DNA from 3 places in the Peribacillus sp. YIM B13477 genome. Region 1 is predicted to be linked to each of the others. Evidence: riboswitches for the same ligand, from Rfam matches in the RefSeq annotation. Region 1 holds a riboswitch; each other region holds the start of a gene.

Evidence for each region. Region 1 has a riboswitch for preQ1 ahead of ACFX4H_RS11785 (VUT family protein). Riboswitches for the same ligand answer to the same signal wherever they lie in the genome.
Region 2: linked by a shared signal. The riboswitch ahead of ACFX4H_RS20800 (QueT transporter family protein) and the one ahead of ACFX4H_RS11785 (VUT family protein) in region 1 are both predicted to bind preQ1.
Region 3: linked by a shared signal. The riboswitch ahead of queF (preQ(1) synthase) and the one ahead of ACFX4H_RS11785 (VUT family protein) in region 1 are both predicted to bind preQ1.

Annotation. Positions count from the first base shown of each region.
Region 1 is NZ_JBHZPD010000003.1:21,633-24,914, reverse strand. Features, by position in the region: gene ACFX4H_RS11800 (TetR/AcrR family transcriptional regulator) at 1-57, opposite strand, end outside; gene ACFX4H_RS11795 (SRPBCC family protein) at 233-673, opposite strand; gene ACFX4H_RS11790 (SRPBCC domain-containing protein) at 703-1,188, opposite strand; PreQ1 riboswitch class I at 1,427-1,469, shown strand; gene ACFX4H_RS11785 (VUT family protein) at 1,520-2,062, shown strand; gene ACFX4H_RS11780 (hypothetical protein) at 2,084-2,230, shown strand; gene ACFX4H_RS11775 (PadR family transcriptional regulator) at 2,431-2,751, opposite strand; gene ACFX4H_RS11770 (alpha/beta hydrolase) at 3,061-3,282, shown strand, end outside.
Region 2 is NZ_JBHZPD010000008.1:52,122-55,403, forward strand. Features, by position in the region: gene ACFX4H_RS20795 (TVP38/TMEM64 family protein) at 34-690, opposite strand; gene ACFX4H_RS20800 (QueT transporter family protein) at 814-1,299, opposite strand; PreQ1 riboswitch class I at 1,306-1,350, opposite strand; gene ACFX4H_RS20805 (YbaK/EbsC family protein) at 1,522-2,046, shown strand; gene ACFX4H_RS20810 (CBS domain-containing protein) at 2,147-2,959, shown strand; gene ACFX4H_RS20815 (DUF3892 domain-containing protein) at 3,043-3,282, opposite strand, start outside.
Region 3 is NZ_JBHZPD010000008.1:130,848-134,129, forward strand. Features, by position in the region: gene ACFX4H_RS21190 (EamA family transporter) at 168-1,025, opposite strand; PreQ1 riboswitch class I at 1,156-1,201, shown strand; gene queF (preQ(1) synthase) at 1,306-1,806, shown strand; gene ACFX4H_RS21200 (aspartate kinase) at 2,009-3,282, shown strand, end outside.

The DNA.
Region 1 (3,282 bases):
TTCATTCAACACCATGTCCCTGGATAATTCTTGACCTGCCGATTTCCTTGGCGACATCTTGTCACCTCCTTATTAATTGACCACTGGTTAATTAGGATGATAGCTCACGGATTTTCAAATGTCAATTATTAGGTCGAACTATAAAGTACTGTTTTTAAGTGGGATTATGCCATTTGTTTCACCAGTGTTGCAAAGCATAACCCCCCAGTTTATTGAGGGTTTATGCAATTTATTAAAAAACTAATGATGCTCTCAAAGTAGTAACGCCATTTTCTAAATAACCCTTTAAACAGGTTAATGTATATACCCAACCTTCTTTTTGTCCGATCATTTTGTTTATTATTTCAGGGTCGTCTTCACTCAATCCTGATTCGTTCACTTCAATGATCGTACTCGTTTTATCCAACTCTTTTAGTGTAATGGCAACAATCGTTTCTTGATCATTTCCGCCCCATGCAAACACGATCTTCCTATTTTCCTCTACTTCCAATACATGAATGACCACTTCTGCATCGTATTCATTGTATCTCAATGTAGGTGTCCGGCCTTTTTCCCATCTTTCCGAACTCGATGAGAACCAGAAATTCCCGATTTTTTCAGGATTCACTATGGCTTCAAACACTTCATTCGTTGGCTTGGCGATCTTGAATTTCGTGATTATTTGAGTATCCATTACTAACTCAACTCTCTTTCGATTTGTTTTTATTGTTTTCCATTATCCCAGTCTACTGATATGGGCGGCAGGGTCCGTCCAGTTTCAAGCAAGCTCTTCAGGTTACTTAAAAGGGCTGGCCATCCATTATTCAAGCCTTCAAAGGTATTGTCATCATATATGAAATCCGTCTCCAATAGCTCCTCGAGCCTAAGAATTAACTTCACAGTCGAATCGTCCATCTTCTGTAATTCAAAAGTGACCCGTGTAGGCTGCTCGCGAGGTGTTTCGTCTCCTGCCATGATCCATGTAAACGAGAGCAGGTGCAACGGCTCGCATTTAAGTACATGCCCATGATCGGTAATCCGCCCATCATCCAGCAAATATTTAACGGCGGACCCTTCTTGCCAGTCAGACTTTACTTGTAATCCGAAGTGGTATTTCTCCGTGACTTCACCACTCGTCAAGGCTTCCCAAAGTTTCTCTGGTGTGGTTGCGATATAAATAGGATAGACAAACGTAGTTTTTTTCATCATTCTTTTTCTCCTCGCCAAATAAGGTACATGACTCTATCTTTGATTTTCGGCTTTTATATACAGCCGGTCAAGCAGTTTTAAGCGACAGAAATCGGCAAAGGGGGAAACAGGGCCATTGAAATAAATGGCTAAATCAATCGGTATCAGCGAATACATACTAAAATCGACGGTATGGAAACTTCTTGATTTCCAACCGCTTTCAAGCTACGATGAATAAGGAAAATGATAATCCGCCCGGGCGGAAGAGGTTCTAGCTACCCTCTCAAAAAAACTAAGGAGAACAGGGCTCTTTCTTAGGGTGCTGTTTTTTCTGTATAAGGAGAATTAAGAAATGTTAAGAATTTTATTGTATTTAGTATCCATCATCACGGCGAATGTGGTTACAGCAGCTTTTGCGCCATTACATTTTGGCATGTTCATCATCCCGATGGGGACATTGCTCATCGGGGGAACCTTCATCTTCCGAGATCTGGTCCAGAATAAATTCGGCCGCGCGAAGACCTATATATGCATCGTCACTGCACTTATTTTATCTGCATGTGTATCATTTTTATTAGGAGATACGTTACTGATTGTGTTTGCTTCCACATTATCCTTCGTGGTCGCAGAAACAGCGGATACGGAAATTTATACCCGTTTAAAGCTCCCGATGAGTTGGAGGGTGTTTTACAGTGGGATCGTTGGAGGATTTTTCGATTCGGTGATATTTGTCGTGATTGGCCTAAGTCCTCTGGTTGCCGATATATTGCCATGGGAAGCAGTACCCGCTGCGGTCATCGGCCAAATCATCGTTAAAACGATCATTCAGTCCATTGGTGCCATATTGTTGGGACGAATCAACGTAGAACTGGAGAAACGTGTAGTCTCCAGTTAAATGCTAGGAGGGATGCACTCGATGGATGGAACCAAAAAAGAAGAAGAAAAATGCTATTGCCTCGAAGCCTTTCGTGAAAAATATGGCCCGCATGTACAAGGGGAATGCATGAAGCTCTCCTGCACCAATTATCGCAAGCATAAAGGAATAGACAAAAAAAGGACCTGATTTGGTCCTTTTTTTGCGTGATTGAAGTGACTCACGAGTAAACAGTGCGAATTCACGAGTAAAAGTGGGAAACTCACGAGTAAAAGTGCGAAACTCACGAGTAAACGTGCGAAATCACGAGTGCTGCATGAATTAGCGAGTAAAACAGCAAAAAAAGCTTCTGGGCCGTTTCATTAAGTACAGATTGCTTTTTATTTGGTTTAGAATTGCTCTGAGCTTTTTCGAACTAATTTTTCCAGGAAGAAAAAGCATTCGCGTTTCCGCTCAAGTTCGGTTTGTCCATTTTCGGTGACATGATAATATTTCCTGCGGCCTGATTCGGACTCTTTCCAATGTCCATTTATGAATTCTTTTTTTTCTAATCGTTTAAGGGCAGGGTAGAGGGTGCCTTCACTTATTTCATAGTTGCCCTTGCTCATTTGCTTCAGGATTTTCGTTATTTCATAGCCGTAAAGCTTTTTTTGCGATAGAAGTGAAAGCAAAAGGAGGTCAATGCTTCCCTTCATTAATTCTTTATCCATATAAAATCTCCTCCTTTTCATTTTAAAGTGTAATACGTTGTACATCGTATCACAAGGTGCATTTTACTTTTCTTAAAAAAAATGGTTAAATGACGATTGCTAAATAAATTTAATCATAGTAAAATGTGCTTCGGAACGGATGAGTTGTGAAGAGTGTGGTAAGGATACTATATATATGATTTAATTGTTTTAATGAAAATACGGAATAGGATAGAAGAATCACTACTCAAGGGGTATTAATTGATTTTTTTTCGAAAATCATTTAGATTCTATTTATCAACAAGAGCAAAGAAAGAAGGTCCTAGATAGATGAAAGTGAAAGCACCTGAGTCATTCACATATATAGGTGGAAAGAGAGCAGTTCTTCTGCTTCACGGGTTTACCGGAAGTACAGGAGATATGAAGAAATTAGGGAAGTACTTAAATGATCTCGACTATACTTGCCACGGACCTCTTTATAGTGGGCACGGAGTATCAGCCGAGGAACTTGCTAAAACTGGTCCAAAGGAATGGTGGGGAGATGTAGTTAAT
Region 2 (3,282 bases), on a different contig from region 1:
AATCTCTAAATAAAAAAACAGGGGCCAATGTGGTCACCTGTTTTTTCTGAAGAAGGTTAGTTTCTTCTTCTTTTTTGCACGCTTATAGACCATGAAGAATAGTAAGAAAAGGAGTGCAAGAGCAGCTAGCGTATATTGGTTCATTTCGACAGATAGCAGTCCATAAGGAATCAGTGATAGGAAGAAAAAGTATATAAGGTTGCCAAGTGCCGTCGCCAATAAATAGTCTTTGAAAGTGACGGTGCTGACTCCGGCTGCCAAGTTAATTAAGCTTGTGGGGATAAGCGGGAAAATCCTGCCTGTAAACACGTACATGAAGCCATGCTCCACTACAGATTCTTGCCACTTTTCACCAATCTTCTTTAAAAGAAGCTCCTGAAACCAGTTTCTTGCTGCATAAAAAATGAATCCTGAGGCAACAACACTTGTAAACCAACTCCATAGATAGCCATATATGAATCCGAATATCGTGACATTGATGGTCAGGAGCAAAATTAAGGGGATGATTGTAAAAGAATTTTGTACAAACATCAATACGAATGTCACAATAAATGTAAGCAAGAGATTTTCCTTCAATATGCCAATAACAGAATCCAAATCACTTTTCCAAACCAAAGTGAACAGTTCTGCATTAGAGTATATAAAAATTGCGATTACAAGTAGACCGATTAGGGTCAGGACTTTTTTCAAAGGGCCACCACCATTCTTACTAATAGTTTATCATTTTCGAGTTCAATGGTGAAAAAAAAGAGCTGCCGCATCATGCAGACAGCTCTTTTCCATTATAGTGGCTTAACGGCGCGAAGATTCCTTTTAAAGCCACTTTTCAAACTGAATTCTTTTGTTCATTCCATAAATGATTGGCGCTCCAATCAAAAGGACAACGAACTCACCGACAGCTGTAGTCATCCAGCTTAGCCAGAATGGCAAGCCAAAGGCAAGGTTCAGTTCAATTGCAATTAAAAACATTGTGAACGTGAAAAAGATAATCGTAGCGACCATACGTCCTTTAATGCCTTTTATGAAACGAGAAACATAAATGACAAGCAATAAGGCGAGCAGGGATTGGCCCACCCCAAAAATCAAATCATATGGCACCATCGGCGAAAAGAGCAGATTCGATATGAAGACTCCTCCAACGATACCGTAGATATACTTTTTATTGAATACAATCAGATGATTCAACATTTCCGGTACACGGAATTGGAACATCTCAAAAGCTATTGGTTTAAACACCAATGAGACCGCCACATACAAGGCAGCCAATAACCCGTTTATCACGAGTGTACGAACATTCATTTTACTCTCTCCCTAGTTTTTTATCGTGGGATGGTTACGAACCACGTGCAGGCGTTTACCCGATGATTAATAGTAGCCCATGTAAGCTTGTTTCGTCAATTTGTAAAGAATGGTTTTAATTATAGGTTTCCAATCAGATGAAGCAGCACAATTGGATTTTGAATTATTGCAATGAAGGATGATATTATTTCAATATGTACATAAAAAGGAGTGAATATTAATATGTCGATCGAAAGTGTCAAAAGCCATTTTAAACAATGGAATCGGGAAGGCGACGTAAAGGAGTTCGAAACATCTAGTGCCACGGTAATTGAAGCAGCGGAAACCATCGGTGTTATCCCAGCGCGGATTGCCAAGACCCTTTCCTTTAAAGGGGAAGGTGAACACGCGATTTTGGTCGTTGCCGCAGGGGACGCGAAAGTGGATAATAAGAAATTTCGTCAGACGTTCGGTTTCAAGGCACGAATGCTTTCACCTGATGAAGTGCTTGCACAGACCGGCCATGCAATCGGAGGCGTTTGCCCGTTTGGCCTGGCAAACGATTTAGCTGTTTTTCTTGATGTATCGATGAAGCGCTTCGAGTCATTGTTTCCGGCTTGCGGCAGTTCAAACTCTGCAATAGAACTTAAACTCGCTGAATTATTTGAATATTCAGGTGCCAAGGATTGGGTGGATGTTTGTAAGGGGTGGGAAGAAAAGGGGAATGTGGAAACGGAGGCTGGAAATGCAGTTGATGGCATTTGTTGAATGGGATGGAGTCCACTAAAGTGAACTTTATTTGCGGGGGGCCGCATTCATTTCTATTATTGAAAACGGGCAGAAAGTGTTCCTGATCGGAGGTTGAAAGATGTTAAATGGAAGCGAAAGAAAAAGCAATGGCAGCTATCTGAGTCTTAAAACTCTTTATGAAGAAAATATAACGGTTAAGAGCATTGCCCAGGAGCTTGAGTTTTGCCATAAAAATGATCTGGCGCTGGATATCCAGAAAGCAATGAAAAAAAAGAATTTTGATATATTGGCAGTCCAAGATCAAGGGGAAATCATCGGATATATAGAAAGGCAAGAACTAGGTGAGGGAAGTATTTCTGAATATATGAGAAACTTCTCACCAAGGGAAATGGTTTCGAATTCAACCCCTTTGATCCAGCTTCTCCATATTTTTAAGAATAAGACAAGGGTGTTCGTATTAGAGAATAATTCAATTAAAATGTTGATTACCCATGCTGACCTCCAAAAGCCTCCGATCAGAATGTTGATATTCGGATATATTACCTTATTGGAGATGAGGATGAGCGATATCATCCTGGATAGATTCGGCGATGGCAGCTGGTATCCAATGATCAGCGAAGACCGTTTAGAGAAGGCAACCGAACTATATAAAAGGAGAATCGATAAAAATGAGGATATCAATATAATAGAGTGCCTGCAAATCAGTGATAAATTCGATATTATACATAAAGATAAAGAATTGAGGCACTTCTTCCAAATCCCTTCCAAAAGTAAAGGGAAGAAGGATGCGAATGCCATCCGAAAATTACGGGATAAGATTTCCCATGCTAATGAACTGGGTCTGGACATGTCATGGATGGAAATCATCGAGGTTGTCGAGTCCTGCGGCCGACTGCTCGAAATCTCTGAATCCTATCCTTATGAAAAATGAGATCCGGCTAATCATGCTGGTTCTTTTTTTTTGCGCATCAGATAGAAAAAAACTGCCCGTATCAGGCAGTCTCCCCGAATAACTCAAAACTCCGGCAGTTGATCCAGGTTATTTTCTTTTATTCCATCGGGCTCACTCCGTAATATGTCACGACCATATTTATGAAAGACGTCAACGTTGGCCAGGTTGCCAGCTTTGGCTTCCGCAAGGGCTGTGGGGTAGTCGAGTTCACGGCCGGAGTCCGTCTTGATGGCGATAATATTGTCCTCTTCATTTTTCCTTACGGCGATGATTTCTTCTTTTCCTGCTGCTGAATCACTTTG
Region 3 (3,282 bases), on a different contig from region 1:
ATCAAACATTTCAAAAGCTAAAATCGTGAGAATTAATATTCAAAATTATCTGATATTTTAAGTGAAGTGTCAACACTTTTTTTTGACATGCCCCATTTTCAGTTTTTTTAAAAAAACGACCTGGCTTGTATACATGACAGCCAGGTTGTTTTTAAAACGAACTATATTCATATTTTAGTTAAAATAATACCGATTAATGCTGCGAGGACACCAGCAATTTGATAGTTTTTTAGTTTTTCCTTGAATATATAACATCCAGCGAATACGACAACCAAACAGTTCAGGCTGACGACAGGGAAAATGATGCTTGCGATGCCAGTGTTCAACGCAAAGAAATAACATCCATAGCCTATCATGCTTAAAAAGCCTACTAAGGAACCGATTTTGACTTCCTTTAGCTTGATTTTTTCTTTTTTAAAGGCTAGAGCCGAAAGAAGATAAAGCATTCCGCCTCCATACATTGATACAAGGATATCAAGGGAGTTTAATTGAAGACGTGTTGATGTCGTCATAAGAATGCCGAGCACACCAAAAGATAAGATGGAGAGTAATGTGTGCATCATCCATGGGACATATTGATGATTACCTTTTGCATTAGGTGTATATTGGATGACTAATGTAGCGATAAACATGCAGGCGATTCCACTCCACTGCAAGGAAGAAATATGTTCGTGAAAAATTAAAGCTGCACAGAGAATGGGGAATATGGCATTCGCTGCGATTAATGGAGATGTCAAGCTTGCCGGACCTTTTTCAAAGGCGCTTGCCATCTGGATGTTACCATTGGCGTTCAGTACACCAATTGCTGCACCAAGCATGATGGACAGCCAGTTCAGCTGCAAACCATCCATTAATACTCCATAAACAATGGACAAAATAAAAGCTGAAAAATAAAAGAAAAATTGGATATGTATCTTGGAATACCCTTTTCCGCTGCTCCATTTAAAAATGCTGTTATTGATTCCGAAACATAAACTCGTGATGAGTGCCGCAAAAATCCACATTGACTTAATCTCTTCCTTCATGTAGGATAAACTTCTTCTACATTTTAAGCTGAATCCCGTTAGGAATCAAACCAAATTTAAAATGTATGATTGACAGATTAGATATTTTTTTCTATATTTACTATGACAATTTTAAAATATTTCCCGATAAACGGGAGAGGTTCATAGCATCACCCTCTTAAAAAAACTATGGCTTTGATATTTTTTGCGAATCAACCATATCTTTGAGGAGATATGGTTTTTGTTATATAGAGGCCCATTTTATGAATCTCCCTGAAATGTGGGATTAGGAGGACTTTTCATGTCTGGAAGAAAAGAAGAAGAATTAAAAAAAGATATCACACTGCTTGGGAATCAAGGAACAAAATATACATTCGACTATGCTCCTGAAATCCTTGAGTCATTCGACAACAAGCATCCGAACCGGGACTATTTCGTCAAATTCAATTGCCCGGAATTCACTAGTTTATGTCCAATCACGGGCCAGCCGGACTTTGCTACCATTTACATCAGCTATATTCCCAGTGTGAAAATGGTGGAAAGTAAGTCTTTGAAACTCTACTTATTCAGCTTCCGCAATCATGGTGATTTCCATGAAGATTGCATGAACATCATCATGATTGATTTAATCGAATTGATGGACCCTAAATATATTGAAGTCTGGGGCAAGTTTACACCTAGGGGCGGAATTTCCATCGACCCTTACACGAATTATGGGAAACCTGGTACGAAGTATGAGGAAATGGCGAATTACCGCTTGATGAATCATGACTTATACCCGGAAACCGTGGATAATCGCTAAAGAATAGGAGGGACAATGGGCATATGCCCGTTGTCTTTTTTTAGTTTATAGCTAATTTCGATCAGTGGTTCTGTCATTTGTCCTTTTTAAAAGTACAAATGTCCTCCTATAATGGAATTTTCACTTGATTGTTTCGAGAAAAAGCGTAATAATAGGGAGAGTTAATTTTGACAGAATATTTACGAAAATAGGGGATGTCGAGATGAAAGTTGCAAAGTTTGGTGGAAGTTCACTTGCGTCAGGTGATCAGTTGAGGAAGGTATTCGAAATTGTTGTTTCTGATCCAGAGAGGAAGATTGTGGTCGTTTCCGCTCCAGGAAAACGCAATTCCGATGACATAAAGGTGACGGATTTATTGATTGAAGCTGCGGAACAGCAGCTGCGCGGGGATAACGGAGAGCATTTGATAGAAGATGTTGTATCCCGCTATGCGAGCATTGCTGAAGAATTGGATATATCCGAGAGTGTCATCACAGGGATTCATGAAAATTTAATGGCGCTGCTGCATGCAGATCAAACTAACCCAAAGCGCTATCTGGATGCCTTGAAGGCAGGTGGCGAGGATAATAATGCGAAGCTGGTCGCAGGTTATTTCCAAAGCCTTGGAGTGGAGGCACAGTATATCAATCCGAAGAAGGCAGGCTTGATCGTAGCGGATGAAGGTGGATTTACCAGGGTGCTGCCAGAGTCTTATGATCGGTTATATGCTCTGCGTGATGAGCCGGGAATCGTTGTATTCCCAGGATTCTTCGGATATACGTTAGATGGTGATGTGTTAACCTTCTCAAGAAGCGGTTCCGATATTACGGGTTCGATTCTTGCTAATGGGGTCAAAGCTGATTTGTATGAGAACTTTACGGACGTGGATGCCGTTTATGCTGTGAATCCAAATGTGGTTTCCAATCCTAAGGGAATCCGGGAACTAACCTATCGTGAGATGCGTGAGCTTTCTTATGCAGGTTTCTCGGTATTTCATGATGAGGCGCTGATTCCTGCATTCCGGGCGGGAATACCTGTCCATATCCAGAATACGAACAATCCGGCGGCGCAGGGGACCCGCATTGTGAATACACGGGATAATACGAACGGGCCTGTTATTGGGATTGCAAGTGATAAAGGATTTTGCAGTATTTACATTAGCAAATATTTGATGAACCGGGAAGTTGGTTTTGGCCGGAAACTGCTGCACATCCTCGAGGATTATGGAGTTTCATATGAGCATATTCCATCAGGCATCGATGATGTGACGCTTATTCTAAGGCAGGACCAGATGAAAGGGGATGCCGAAAAGAAAATCATTTCCCGAATCAAGAAAGAGCTTCATGCCGATGAAGTGAATGTGGAACATGATCTTGCCTTGATCATGGTTGTAGGGGAAGGAATGCGCCATAATGTCGGTACAACGGCAAGAGCGTCAAAAGCCTTGGCCGAAGCAAAGGTGAATATTGAGATGATCAATCAAGGCTCTTCGGAGGT